2 regions of the Haloechinothrix sp. LS1_15 genome follow, and region 2 is predicted to be linked to the other one. Evidence: riboswitches for the same ligand, from Rfam matches in the RefSeq annotation. Region 2 holds a riboswitch; the other holds the start of a gene.
What was found. A riboswitch is a leader RNA that binds a small molecule or an ion and turns the genes downstream of it on or off. The one in region 2 is predicted to bind S-adenosylmethionine.
Positions count from the first base shown of each region.

Region 1: another riboswitch for S-adenosylmethionine. It lies ahead of F8178_RS03150 (ATP-binding cassette domain-containing protein); the one in region 2 lies ahead of thrC (threonine synthase).

Region 1 is NZ_WBXM01000002.1:40,814-47,848, reverse strand. It holds gene F8178_RS03155 (4-(cytidine 5'-diphospho)-2-C-methyl-D-erythritol kinase) at 1-196, opposite strand, end outside; gene F8178_RS03150 (ATP-binding cassette domain-containing protein) at 300-1,391, opposite strand; SAM riboswitch class I at 1,566-1,684, opposite strand; gene rsmA (16S rRNA (adenine(1518)-N(6)/adenine(1519)-N(6))-dimethyltransferase RsmA) at 1,814-2,725, opposite strand; gene F8178_RS03140 (ubiquitin-like domain-containing protein) at 2,851-4,305, opposite strand; gene F8178_RS03135 (TatD family hydrolase) at 4,667-5,512, opposite strand; gene metG (methionine--tRNA ligase) at 5,556-7,035, opposite strand, start outside.
Region 2 is NZ_WBXM01000003.1:213,645-220,679, forward strand. It holds gene F8178_RS06175 (alpha/beta hydrolase) at 1-868, opposite strand, end outside; gene thrC (threonine synthase) at 984-2,273, opposite strand; SAM riboswitch class I at 2,288-2,423, opposite strand; gene holA (DNA polymerase III subunit delta) at 2,715-3,704, shown strand; gene rpsT (30S ribosomal protein S20) at 3,829-4,095, opposite strand; gene F8178_RS06195 (VOC family protein) at 4,396-4,770, shown strand; gene lepA (translation elongation factor 4) at 4,843-6,738, shown strand; gene F8178_RS06205 (nitronate monooxygenase) at 6,790-7,035, shown strand, end outside.

The DNA of each region.
Region 1 (7,035 bases), on a different contig from region 2:
CGCTGGTGCCCTCGCCGTAGACCTCCACCCCCGGCTCGTCCGCGGCCGCGACGGTGACGTCGTCGGACAGCGACAACGCCTGGAACACGGTGGTGAGCTCGTGGTAACCGTCCGCACGCACATCACCGACCGCCAGGTGCAGGTTGACCTTGGACGGCGCGCGGACCGTCACGGGCGGGGGCACGACGGCTAGCACGTTCTCAGGGTACCTAGCGCCGGTCTCGGGGTCCCGCATACCTGCTGCGTAACGACGCGCCTCCTCCCACTATCGGGTGACCGCCGGTCCGGGGTCCGCGCCACTACGCGGCGGTGCCAGCCAGCTCGCGTGCGCCCTCCGCCAGCAGGTCGTGCACGCCGGGCAACCGGGTGTCGACCGGGTCCAGCTCGCTCACGTAACCGCCGCGCTCGCCGATCCAGCGCACCGCGGCCGTTGCCTGCTCGCCGGTCACCCCGAGCCGGAACCGCGCAACCGGGGTGTCGCCGATGCGGGTGAGGCCGCCGCCGAGCGTGGCGAGCTCGACGCCGAACCGCGCACCGGCATCCGGCAGCAGCGACCCGACCGTGGCATGCCCCACCAGCACCACGTCGGCCACCGCGTCGAAGCCCGCGAGATCCTCGGCGTGCCCCACGGCGGGCAGCACGCTGCGCGCCGTGTAGCTGTTCTGGTCGGCGAGCAGCTCGAGCATCGACCCGCTCTCCAGCAGCCTGCCGCCGGAGAGCACGCTGACGTGGTCACAGAACCGGCGCACCACGCCGGCATCGGTGGTGGCCACCAGCACCGTGACGCCCAGTTCAGCCCACGCCCTGTCCAGCGCGGCCAACACCGCGCCGGACTGTTCGGCAGGCAGATCGTCGGTGAGCCCGTCGGTGATCAGCACCGACGGGCGCAGCGCCAACGCGCGGGCCAGCGCCACGCGCCTGCGCTGCCCCTCGGTGAGCTCGGCTGGACGCCAGGCGGCGCCTCGGTTGAGCCCGATCAGGTCGATCAGCTCGGCCACCCGCCTCCGGCGTGCGGGCGCGTCGAAGCCCGCCCGCTCCAGCGGGGCCGCGACGTTACCCGCGGCCGTGCGCTCCGGGTGGAGCACGTAGGTGGTGTCGACGCGCGCGATCGCGCCGCGCCACTCCCGGCGTCCGGCTGGTGAGAGCGCGGCGACGTCGGTTCCGGCGACGCGGACCACGCCGGAATCAGGGTGCTCGCACAGGCCCAGGATGGCCGACAGCGTGGTCTTGCCTGCCCCGGCGGGACCGAGCAAGCCACTACGGGCGCCCTCGGGGACCTCGATGGTCACGTCGTACAGCGTTCTCGCGGTCCCTGCCGCGGAGGCGCCCGTTGCGCCGGTAGCGGCCGGTGACAGTGGTGCGGATTTAGATATGTGGTCGGCGGAAAGCACGAATAGCTCCTCGGCTCGTGAGTCGCGCGCACGCGGCAGTCGAACGGCCGCGGCACCGCGGTGGTGTGGGACGGACGGCGGGACGGACCTGTCAGCGGCGACAGGCGCTGTTGGTGCGACGTCCCTCGTCGACGACACGGCGCCGGGTGAGCATTCGTGACATGTACATCGGTTCCTCCATCGAACCTGGCTGTAGCACCTGCCGTGCGCCCGGACAGGGGCGAAGTGCCACTGCCCGGCGGCGGTTGCTGCGGCTTCGACGAGCCAGGTCTCTCAGCCGCTCGGGATGGATACTTCACGCATTACAGCTCACCGGACCACCGGCTGGCAAGCCAGCGGTGCCTAGCATTGAGCTAACTCACACTCGGCCGCGACCGAGCCGCGAGCGCCGGGGCCTGCGCCGGTCGCCGTCGGCAGCCGCCTCACGGATGCCGTGCCACCTGCACGGCGAGCCGCCGGAAGTCGGCGACGCCGAGCTGCTCACCCCGCGCTCCGGGATCGATGCCCGCGGCGTCGAGCAGCTCCGCTGCGCGGGCGGCCGAGCCGAAACGTGCCCCGAGCGCGGCGCGGAGCGTCTTCCTCCGCTGCGCGAACGCGGCGTCTACCAGCGCGAACACGGCTTCCCGGTGCGCTTCGACCGCCGGCTGGTCCCGATGCTGGCGGTCGAACCGGACGAGTGCGGAATCCACGTTGGGCACCGGCCAGAACACCGAACGCGGCACGGCGCCCACCTTGCGGGCCTCGCCGAACCAGGCGAGCTTGACACTCGGTACCCCGTACACGCGGCTTCCCGGTGCCGCGACCATCCGGTCAGCGACCTCGGCCTGCACCATCACCACGGCACGGGTGATCGACGGGAACTCGGCCAGCAGGTGCAGCACCACCGGCACCGCGACGTTGTAGGGCAGGTTGGCGACCAGCGAAGTCGGGGTGGTGGTCAGATCGGCGCGACGCAGCCGCTGCGCATCGGCGGTGTGCACGACCAGGCTTCCGGCCGCGCCGAGGGCCCTGGCCGTGACGGTCGTCGGGAGCCGCTCGGCGAGGGTGCCGTCCACTTCGACAGCGGTCACGTCTGCCCCGGTGGCGAGCAGTCCCAGAGTGAGCGAGCCGAGCCCCGGCCCCACCTCCAGCACCGTGTCCCCGGCGCCCACCCCGGCGAGCCTGCTGATGCGGCGCACGGTGTTGGCGTCGTGGACGAAGTTCTGCCCGAGCTTCTTGGTGGGCCGCAGCCCCAGGTCCGCGGCGAGCTCACGCAGTTCGGTGGCGCCAAGCAGCGCCACGTCCTTGTGCGCAGGCTCGCCCGCGGTGCCGCGAGCATCGACAGTATCGGCCACGCGGTCCAGCTTACGGGTCGCTTCCGGGGCTGGGCGGCGAGCCGAAGGGGCCCTTGAGTACACATCGTGTACCGAAGGAGTCCTTCGGCTCGCACCCACCCACGGCGAGCAGGTAGCGGCGATCGTTAGGTCGGTAGGCCCAGCTGCTGGGCGCACGAGGGCCAGGCGCCGTAGCCGCCCCTGTCGTCGCGCAGTCTGATCGCGGTCGCGATCTGCTCCTCCCGCGTGGCCTGGTGCGGGTACTCGGCGTACTGGGTGCCGCCGTAGGCGTCCCACGTCTGCTTGTCGAACTGCAGACCGCCGTAATAGCCGTTGCCGGTGTTGATGGACCAGTTGTTGGTGGACTCGCAGAACGCCAGCCGGTCCCAGACCTCCTCGTCAGAGATCTCCGGGCCGACGCGGATCACTCTGGGCTCCGCCTCGGTCAGCACCTCGCTGGCGAGCTGCTCGCGCTCGACCTCTTCACCATTGCGGTGGGTCACGCGGTAGGTGACCAGCTTCTCGCCTGCGGTGCCTTCGTCCTCGACGACACGCTCGCCGAAGGCGAGGCTGTCATCGACGATCTCCTCCTCCGGAGGTTCGATCTCTTCGGTGACCTCGATCTCCGAGGTGCCGGTCCGTATGATCTCGATGGTGCCACCGTCGGTGACGGCACTGCCGAGGTCCTGCACCACCTCGTCGGAGGAGCCGAGCTCGAGCCCGAGATCGGCCAGCAGTTCCTCCACGGTCACCGCGTGGGTGGTGATCTCGCGGGGCTGGTCACCCCCGTCGACGACGGTGACGCTCTTCAACGTCTTGATCTCGAGGGTCATGCCGTCGACCGGCACCGGCCCGTTGGCGGGCTGTGACAGCCAGGCGCCGTCGGCCACCAGCTCGCTGAGACCGAGCTGGTCCAGCGCCTCGGAAACGGTGGGCGCGCGCACCCAGGATTCCCTGACCTCGCCATCGACCACGAGCTCCAGCGGCCTGCCTCGCTCCAGGGTGATCACGCCACCGTCGCTGACCGCGGCGTCCGGCGACGGGGACAGCGCGTCGTGGGTCCCCACGGAAATGCCCGCGTCCTCGAGGACATCTCCCACTGTGGACCCGAAGCTGCGGACCGTCTGCTCGTGCCCGTCGACCTCAACGGTCACGCTCTTGCTCATCGCCATCGCGCTCGCACCGCCCCCGGCCAGGGACAGCAGTACGGCGGCGACCGCGCCCTTGAGGAAGCGGCGCTTCCACTGCTTGGTCGCAGTGGCCAGCCGGGTCTCCTCCGATTGTCCACCGCTGATGGCCTCGGGAGCGACCGCGGGGAACTCGATGGTGACGGCATCGTCGATGTACACACCGGCCGGTGATTCCGGGGCGGCGGGGATCACCGGCAGCACCGTCGTCTGCGCGTTGATCAGCTGGATCAGCTCATCGGCATCGACGTCCGCCTCCAGCATCAGGTCGTCGACCTGTGGCCCGAGTGCCGCGCGGAGGTCCTGATAGGTCACCCGTGGTTCCGGACTGAAGTCCGGAAAGTCCGTGTCGGTGCCCGGCCAGGAGCGTTCGCTCGGGTCGAGTGTCGCGAGCGCGCCCGGCGACTGAGCCACCGCATCACCCGCGAGCTGACCAGCCGGGGAATATGCACCAGATGGGTTGCGACGAGTGCCGTGACGCGAATGGCTACGCGACTCTTCAACAGTCACGGGATCCATCCCTTTCGCACAAGCGGTTCCGGTGTCTCGCTCCGCACCCCCCGAAGTGCTGATGGGACCGGCATCGACCACAAAGCAAATTGCGATCGAGCGGTACGGTTACAAGACAGTAACGGAGCACAAGAGGTTGTGCAATCACCCCACGCGATCACGTGTCGGTTATCACACCCCGGGCGGACGACACGATGACCCCCGTGTCGCAGTCCGCTGATCCCGCCCTCACGTTCGGTAGTCACGACTCGGGCGGTGTTCGCGGTCATCCCAGCTCCACCTCAGCGAGCGCGGCCCATGCCGGGACGGCGAACACCCTGCCCGCCGTGGCCGAGACCGCTGCGGCGAGCCCGGCGACCGGTTCCTCGCGCAGCCGCGCCAACTCGCACAGCGTGTGCGCTGCGCAGTACGGCTCGTTCGGCCTTCCCCGGTACGGGTGCGGCGTCAGGTACGGCGCGTCCGTCTCCACCAGCAACTGGCCCTGCGGCACCAGCAACGCGGCCTCGCGCAGCGAACGCGCGTTGCGGAACGTCACGGTGCCCGCGAACGACAGCACGTACCCGGCGTCCACGCAGTAGCGCGCCATGTCGGCGTCCCCGGAGAAGCAGTGGAACACCACCGTCTCCGGCGGCCCCTCCTCCTCCAGGATGCGCAGCACGTCCTCGTGCGCGTCCCGGTCGTGGATCATCAGCGGCTTGCCTACCCGCTTGGCGAGGTCGATGTGCCAGCGAAACGCCTCCCGCTGCGCGGCTGGCGGGGAGAAATCCCAGTAGTAGTCCAGCCCGGTCTCGCCGACGGCCACCACGCCGTCGGCGATCACCAGCTTCTCGACGGCTTCCTGCTCACGCTCACCGAAATCGCCCGTCCGGGTGGGGTGGATGGCCACGGCGGCGCGCACCCTGCTGTCCCAGGAGGCCGCCCGCACCGCCCAGCGAGCGGCTTCCAGATCGTCGGCCACGGTGAGCACGCCGGCCACGCCGACCCGCTCGGCACGGTCGGCCATCGCCGCGACGTCGGTTGCCGACTCCGCGCCGCAGGCGTCCATATGGGTATGCGCGTCGACGATCGGAGTAGGCAGGACTTCCGGCTCGGGGGGCAGCTCTCGGCTCACGGTCGGCTCCAGCGGCTTCCAGCAGGCATGGGTCGAGGCCTGGTCAGCTCGGGATCGGTGCCCACGACGGCCCTGTCTCGGCCAGCGCCGTGTCCAGTTTGGCGAACACCGGGGAGGGCTTGGACAGCGGCCGCCCCGGCTCGATCGGCTCCGAACTCCACCGCGCCTGCTCAGCGGTGTAGTCGCCGGTGAGGACGGCGTTACGGCGATCGGCCACGTCGAGGTCGTCCACCTCGGACAGCTCCGGCTGTGCGGCCCAGGTGCCCTGACCACCGAGCAGCTCGTGTACCCGCTGCGCTGAGTGCGGCAGGAACGGGGTGAGCAGCGTGTTCGCATCCGAGACGACCTGCAGCGCGGTGTGCAGCACGGTGTCCCTGCGTTCCGGATCGTCGCCCAGCTTCCACGGCTGCTGGTCGGAGAGATACTTGTTCGCCGCCGACACCACTCGCATCGCCTCGGCCGTTGCGGCGCGGAACCGGGACTGCTCCAGGTGGCCGCCGACCGTGTCGAAGGCAGCCCGGGAGGTGGCGAGCAGCTCGGCGTCGGCCTCGCTCGGTGTGGCGGGCCGGGGGATGGCGCCGACGTTCTTGTGCGCCATCGACACCGCCCGGTTCACCAGGTTGCCCCACTCGTTGACCAGCTCGAAGTTGATCCGGCGCACGAACTCGTCCCAGGTGAAGTCCACGTCCTGGGTTTCGGGACCCGCCGCGGAGATGAAGTACCGCAGCGTGTCAGGGCCGAAGTCGCGCAGGAAGTCGGTCAGATAGATGACGGTGCCGCGCGAGGTGGAGAACTTCGAACCGCTCATGGTGAGGAACTCGCTGGAGACGATGTCACCCGGCAGGTTCAGCTCGCCGTAGGGTCCCGGCTGGCCGCCCCGGTCGCCCGCGCCGTTGTGGCCGAGCAGCAACGCGGGCCAGATCTGGGCGTGGAACGTGATGTTGTCCTTGCCCATGAAGTAGGCGTGCCTGGCGTCCGGGTTGTTCCACCACTCGCGCCAGGCGTCGGGGTCGCCGCTGCGGCGGGCCCACTCCACGCTGGCCGAGAAGTACCCGATCACCGCCTCGAACCAGACGTAGAGCTTCTTCATGCTCTGGTCGCGCCAGCCGTCCAGCGGGATCGGCACGCCCCAGTCCAGGTCGCGGGTGATGGGCCGGGGCCGCATGTCGTCGACCAGGTTCTTGGTGAAGTTCAGGACATTCGAGCGCCAGCCGGTCTTGGTCGACAGCCATGACCCCAGGCTGTCGGTGAACGCGGGCAGGTCGAGGAACAGGTGCTCGGTCTCGACGAAGTCGGGCTTCTCCCCGTTGATCCGGGACACCGGGTTGATGAGCTCGGCGGCGTCGAGCTGGTTACCGCAGTTGTCGCACTGGTCGCCGCGCGCGCCGTCGTAGCCGCAGATCGGGCAGGTGCCCTCGATGTAACGGTCGGGCAGCGTGCGGCCGGTCGACGGGCTGACCGCACCGGTGGTGGTCTTCGGGATGATGTAGCCGTTGCGGTGCAGCGCCAGGAAGATCTCCTGG
Region 2 (7,035 bases):
CGAAGCCTTCGCCCTGGGCCGCCATTGTGTCCACTATGTTGCGCTCAGGGTCCATTGCGCCATCGAGTACCAGTGCTCGCACGTGGGTGGGGAAAGTTTCGGCATAGGTGTAGCCGATGCGGGTGCCGTACGAGTAGCCGAGGTAGTTCAGCTGCTCGTCACCGAGCGCGGCCCGTAGCACGTCGAGGTCATGTACCACGTCACGGGTACCCACGTTGGCGAGCATCTCCTCGCCGTACTCGGTGCGCTCGACACATTTATCCACGAGCTCGCGATTGATTTCCTCTGCGTCCGCCACGGAGTCCGAGAATCGAGCGGGTTGGGACCGCCAGTCGTCGCGCTCGGCGTCAGTGAGGCACTCGACGGTTGGTTCGCTGCTACCGATCCCGCGCGGATCGAAGCCGACGATGTCGAATCGCTCGCCGACCTCGGTGTCTGCGAGTTCCCCGGCCACAGTCGCGGCGAGGACCAATCCGGACATGCCCGGTCCGCCCGGATTGGTCACCAGTGACCCGATCATGTCGTCGCTCTGGGCGGCCACGCGCGAGACACCGACGGTGATCGTTTCGCCGTCCGGATCCTCGTAGTCCAGCGGTACTTCCAGCCGTGCGCACTCGGCCGAGGATTCGGCCAGCGACTCGCGAGCCCAGTCGGAGCTCGCGTACGGCTCACAGTCCTCCCAGGAGAGCTCCTGCTCGTAGAAGCCGTCGAGCTGGTCGAAATACGTCTGTAGGGGGCCGGGAAACAGCGGGGCCTGCGGGAGCGGCTCGGCCGGGGTCAGGGTGGGATCCCCCAACGCGGTCGGGCCGCACGAGGTGACCACCAGGCACGCGGCCAGCGCGCAGGCGGATCGGGACAGTCTTCGCATGCCCCGATCGTGTCAAATCGTACATAGGGACATGTCATCCGCCAAACGGACGTACGGTGTGGCGTGATCGGGGGCGTGCCGCGAACCGCCGTGCCCTTACCGCGCCCGGCAGCACCTAGCTGCGCAGCGCCTCGGCGACCGCCTCCGCCGACGGCGGGACCGTGGCCTTCGGCCCGATGGAGTCCTGCACCGCGTCGAGCGTTTTGAGGCCGTCACCGGTGATCAGCAGCACGGTCTCGGCGTCGGGGTCGATCGTGCCCGCCTCGATGAGCTTCTTGGCGGTGGCGACGGTGACGCCGCCCGCGGTCTCGGCGAAGATGCCTTCGGTCCTGGCGAGCAGCCGGATCCCGTCGACGATCTCCTGGTCGGTGACGTCCTCGATCGACCCGCCGGTGCGGTTGACGGTGTCGAGCACGTACGGCCCGTCGGCCGGGTTGCCGATGGCCAGCGAACGGGCGATCGTGTCCGGCTTGGTCGGCTGGACCACGTCCAGGCCCGACTTGAACGCTGCCGACACCGGCGAGCAGCCGGTGGCCTGCGCGCCGAACACCCGGTACGGGCTCGGCTCCACGAGGCCGAGCTGAGCCAGCTCGGTGAAGCCCTTGTCCACCTTGGTCAGCTGCGACCCGGAGGCGATGGGCACCACGATCTGCTCGGGAATGCGCCAGCCGAGCTGCTCGGCGACCTCGAATGCCAGGGTCTTCGACCCCTCCGAGTAGTAGGGGCGGACGTTGACGTTGACGAACGCCCAGTTCTCGTTCTCCGCGGCGAGCTCGGTGGCCAGCCGGTTGACGTCGTCGTAGTTGCCGTCCACCGCGATCAGCGAGCCGTCGTAGACGGCGGTGGTGAGCACCTTGGCGCGTTCCAGCGAGGAGGGGATCAGCACCACCGAATCCCAGCCCGCGCGGGCCGCGGCGGCGGCGACGGCGTTGGCGAGGTTCCCGGTGGACGGACACGCCAGCACGTCGAACCCGAACTCGCGGGCGGCGGCGAGCGCGACGGCGACTACGCGGTCCTTGAACGAGTGTGTCGGGTTACCGGTGTCGTCCTTGACCCAGATGCGCTTCACCCCGAGCTCGGCCGCCAACCGATCGGCGCGGATGAGCTTGGTGAAGCCGGGCTCGGTGTTCGGGATCTGATCGACGTCGGACGGCACCGGCAGCAGCTTCTTGTAGCGCCAGATGTTGCGCGGCCCCGATTCGATGTCCGAGCGGCGCACCGTGCCGAAGTCGTAGGCCACCTCGAGTGGCGAGAAGTCCTCCGCCGAGACGAACTCCGGAGCCAGCGGCTGCTCGTGGCCCTCTTCCTTGGACTTCAGGTACGCGGCGGGGCCGAGGTCGATTCCACCGGATCGGCGATTGGAGGCAGCGGAGGTAGCGCCGGACGGCGCGGATGCAGTTGTCATGGCGAGGCGTCCTTTCCTCATCTGTCCCACGGTGAATCATGGGCCGGAATTGGCACCGAACGCGTCAGCTACCTCGCCGATCGAGGTGACGGGCTGACGCTGGTTGCCGGGGCTTCATCGGGCCGGTCCCTCTGCCCCTCTGGATGAGCGATATCGAGTTGTCGGTTGTCGCACGGTGCTGTCGAGTGATCTATGGCCGCGCTGCGCTCCACGATTACCGTATCCCAGCTCGGTTCCTTGTCATCGGTCAGCCGTCCCGGGGTGGTCCCTGGTCAGCCAACCCGCTGTACACCGTACGGCACGGGGTGGTGCACTGCCACGGAATGCGGCGCGGGACTAGATCTTGGTCACATTTCGGGACGAACCTGCGCCAGTCGGGGCGGGGTTCCGCCGGTCGGAGCAGTGCGCGCCGGAGCCGCGCCGCGTGCGAGGATAGGGCCCGTGACGCAGCACGCGAGCGCGCAACCCGCCGCGCCGAACCCGTTACACCTGGTACTCGGTGAGGAACCCCTGCTGATCGACAGGGCGGTGGCGAACACCCTCGACGCGGCGCGTCGCTCCGACCCGGAGACCGATCTCACCCGGGTGCGCGCGAGCGAGCTGACCGACGGGCAGCTGAGTGAGCTGGTCAGCCCCTCGCTGTTCAGCGACGGCCGGGTCGTGGTGGTGGAAGCGGCGCACGAGATCTCCCAGGAGGCCGCCGCGGCGCTCGAGGGCTATGTCCGCGCCCCGGCTGCCGGGGTGGTGCTGGTGGTGGTGCACAGCGGCGGCGGTCGCAGCAATGCCGCCAAGGCGCTACCGACCACGCTGCGCAAGGCAGGCGCGGCCGTCACGGAGTGCCCGAAGGTCACCAAACCCGCCGAGCGGGAGTCGTTCGTCCGCGCCGAGGTACGCAGCGCGGGTGGGCGCATCGACGCGGCGGCGGCGAGTGCGCTGGTCGAATCGGTCGGTTCGGACCTGCGTGAGCTCGCCTCGGCCGCGAGCCAGCTCGTCGCGGACACCGGCGGCACCATCGACGAGGCCGCCGTTCGTCGCTACCACACCGGCAAGGCCGACGTCACCGGTTTCGCCGTTGCGGAAAAGGCCGTGGCAGGCGACCGTGCGGCGGCGCTGGCGTCGCTGCGCTGGGCGCTGCACATCGGCGTCGCCCACGTGCTGATCGCGGACGCGCTGGCCGATGCGGTTCGTACCGTGGCGCGGGTGGCCTCGGCAGGCAGGGGGAACCCGAACACCATGGCGAGCCAGCTCGGTATGCCGCCATGGAAGATCCGCAAGGCACAGGGCCAGGCCACGGGCTGGAACCGGGAAGGCCTCACGGCCGCCATGCGGGTGGTCGCCGACCTCAACGCCGACGTCAAAGGCGCGGCAGCGGATCCGAACTACGCGCTGGAGCGCGCAGTCCTGACCATCGTCGACCTGCGAGCGGGCTGAGCCGGGCGGCTGCGCGAGTCCCGGGGCACGACGTCACGACGCGGCCCCCACCCTCGCGTTCCGATCGTGCGGGTACGGGGGTGGGGGCCGCGTGTGATGCGTGATCGAGGCCTGGCGACCGGGATCAGCCGTCGAGGGCGTGGAGGCGCTTGGCCATCGCCGACTTCTTGTTCGCGGCCTGGTTCTTGTGGATGACGCCCTTGCTGGCGGCCTTGTCCAGCTTCCTCGCCGCCGCGCGCTGCAGCTCGGTGGCCTTCTCCTTGTCCCCGGCCGCAGCGGCCTCGCGGAACTTGCGGATCGCGGTCTTCACCGAGGACTTGACGGCCTGGTTGCGCTGGCGCGCCTCCTCGTTGGTGCGAATACGCTTGATCTGTGACTTGATGTTGGCCACGCTGGCGCTCCTTCATCGTCTCGTCGTCGGTGGGATGCGTGCCGCGATCGTTCGGCCCCGCCGACCCGTGGCTCGCCCTGGGGCTCCTCCGGACCGGCGGGCTTCCTCCCTTGCGGAATGCCGCACGGCAACGACGCTCCAGCATACACCGGTCACGGTGGCCGCCTCGCGGGTGGTTGCCCGTTCCATGGCGGTTGATCCGCGCACCGGTACGCCGGACCAATACCTCCGGAAGCCGTCATGGTGAACGGTCGGGTCCCCCGGCTTTCGCGCCCGCCGTGAAAGAGGTAGGCACGGAGCATGGACGTGCTCAGCAGCCGGATACTCCTCAAACCCCGCGACTTCGACAGCTCGCGCGCGTTCTATGCCGAAACGCTCGGGCTCGCCGTCTACCGCGAGTTCCCCGGCGGTACCGTGTTCTTCCTCGGAGGGGGCTTCCTCGAGCTGGTCGGCACCGGCAGCGAGGGGCCCGGCCCCGATGTGGCGCTGTGGCTGCAGGTGCGCGACGTGCGCGCCGCGGTGACCGAGCTGGCCGCGCGTGGCCTGCGACCGGACCGGGAGCCGCGGGAGGAACCGTGGGGGTTGATCGAGGCCTGGATCAGCGATCCGGATGGCACCCGCATCGTGCTGGTGGAGGTCCCGCCGGATCACCCGTTGCGCGTGGACACCCGCTGATTGCCCGGCCCACCCGGCCCGGTGGTATGCCCTGAGGCCACACCGGCCGCCAGGGGAACGGGGCATGGGACGATGGAAGCCGCACACCCGACCACACGAGGACACCAAGTGACCACGTTCGCCGCGACGACCTTCACGCCGCCGGAACGAATCCGGAATTTCAGCATCATCGCCCATATCGACCACGGCAAGTCGACACTGGCCGACCGCATGATGCAGCTGACAGGGGTGCTCGACGACCGTTCCTACCGGGACCAGTACCTGGACCGCATGGACCTCGAACGGGAGCGCGGGATCACGATCAAGGCGCAGAACGTGCGCCTTCCCTGGATCCACGAGGGAACTGAGCACGTACTGCACCTCATCGACACGCCGGGTCACGTGGACTTCACCTACGAGGTCTCGCGCGCGCTCAACGCCTGTGAGGGCGCGATCCTGCTGGTGGATGCCGCGCAGGGCATCGAGGCCCAGACGCTGGCCAACCTCTACCTGGCGCTGGAGCAGGACCTGGCGGTGATCCCGGTGCTGAACAAGATCGACCTACCCGCCGCGGAACCGGACAAGTACGCCGAGGAGCTGGGCCACATCATCGGTTGCGACCCGGAGGATGTACTGCGGGTGTCGGCGAAGTCCGGCGAAGGTGTGGCCGCGGTGCTCGACGAGGTGGTGCGGCAGGTACCCGCCCCGCAGGGCGATCCGGACTCGCCACCACGCGCGATGATCTTCGATTCGGTGTACGACACCTACCGGGGCGTGGTGACCTACATCCGGGTCAAGGACGGATCGATCACGCCGAGGCAGCGGATCAGGATGATGTCCACCGGCGCCACGCACGAACTGCTCGACGTCGGCATCATCTCGCCGGAACCGACCTCCTGCCGGGGGTTGGGGGTCGGTGAGGTCGGCTACCTGATCACCGGTGTGAAGGATGTCCGGCAGTCCAAGGTCGGAGACACCGTCACGCTGGAGAAGCACGGTGCCACCGAGCCGCTGCCGGGATACCGTGACCCGCAGCCGATGGTGTATTCGGGGCTGTACCCCATCGACGGTTCCGACTACTCGTTGCTGCGCGAGGCCCTGGAGAAGCTGCAGCTCAACGATGCCTCGTTGACCTTCGAACCGGAGACGTCGGTGGCGCTTGGCTTCGGTTTCCGGTGCGGCTTCCTCGGGCTGCTGCACCTGGAGATCACCCGCGCCAGGCTGGAGCGCGAGTACGGGCTGGACCTCATCTCCACCGCACCGAACGTGGTCTACGACGTCTACCTGACCGACGGCACCGAGACCCAGGTCACGAACCCGGCCGATTGGCCGACCGGCAAGATCGCCGAGGTGCACGAGCCGGTCAGCAAGGTCACCGTCATCGCGCCGTCCGAGTTCATCGGCGCGATCATGGAGTTGTGCCAGGGCAAGCGGGGCCAGCTGCTCGGTATGGACTACCTCTCCGCCGATCGGGTGGAGCTGCGTTACAAGCTGCCACTCGCCGAGATCATCTTCGATTTCTTCGACTCGCTCAAGTCTCGCACCAGAGGCTACGCCTCGCTCGACTACGAGGACGCAGGCCTGCAGGAATCCGATCTGGTCAAGGTCGACATCCTGATGCAGGGGGAGACTGTGGACGCCTTCTCCGCGATCGTGCACAAGGACTCGGCGTACTCTTACGGGGCCAAGATGACCGGGCGGCTGCGGGAGCTGATCCCCCGGCAGCAGTTCGAGGTGCCGATCCAGGCGGCCATCGGCTCGCGGATCATCGCGCGCGAGACGGTGCGGGCACTGCGTAAAGACGTGCTGGCCAAGTGCTACGGCGGTGACATTTCGCGCAAGCGCAAGCTGCTGGAGAAGCAGAAGGAAGGCAAGAAGCGCATGAAGACCGTTGGCCGGGTGGAAGTGCCGCAGGAGGCGTTCGTAGCCGCGCTGTCGGCCGACAGCTCCGGTGACAGCGGAAGCGACAAGTCCAAAGGCAAGAAATGATCAGCCGTCGCCCGTCCGGGGGGCGACGTCGACGGGTTCTATGCTCGGGCCATGTTCACCGAGCTACCGGTCCCCGTTGTCGTCGCCCCGATGGCGGGAGGCCCCACGACGCCCGAACTGGTCGCCGCCGCCGCGAACGCGGGCGCGTTCGGGTTCCTCGCAGGGGGCCTGCTCAGACCGGAGCAGCTGGTTGACCAGATCGGGCGGACTCGGCAGCTGACCGAACACCCCTTCGGGGTCAACCTCTTCGTGCCGCGGGCCAGGATGGCCGGTGACATGGCCGACTACCGGGAACGG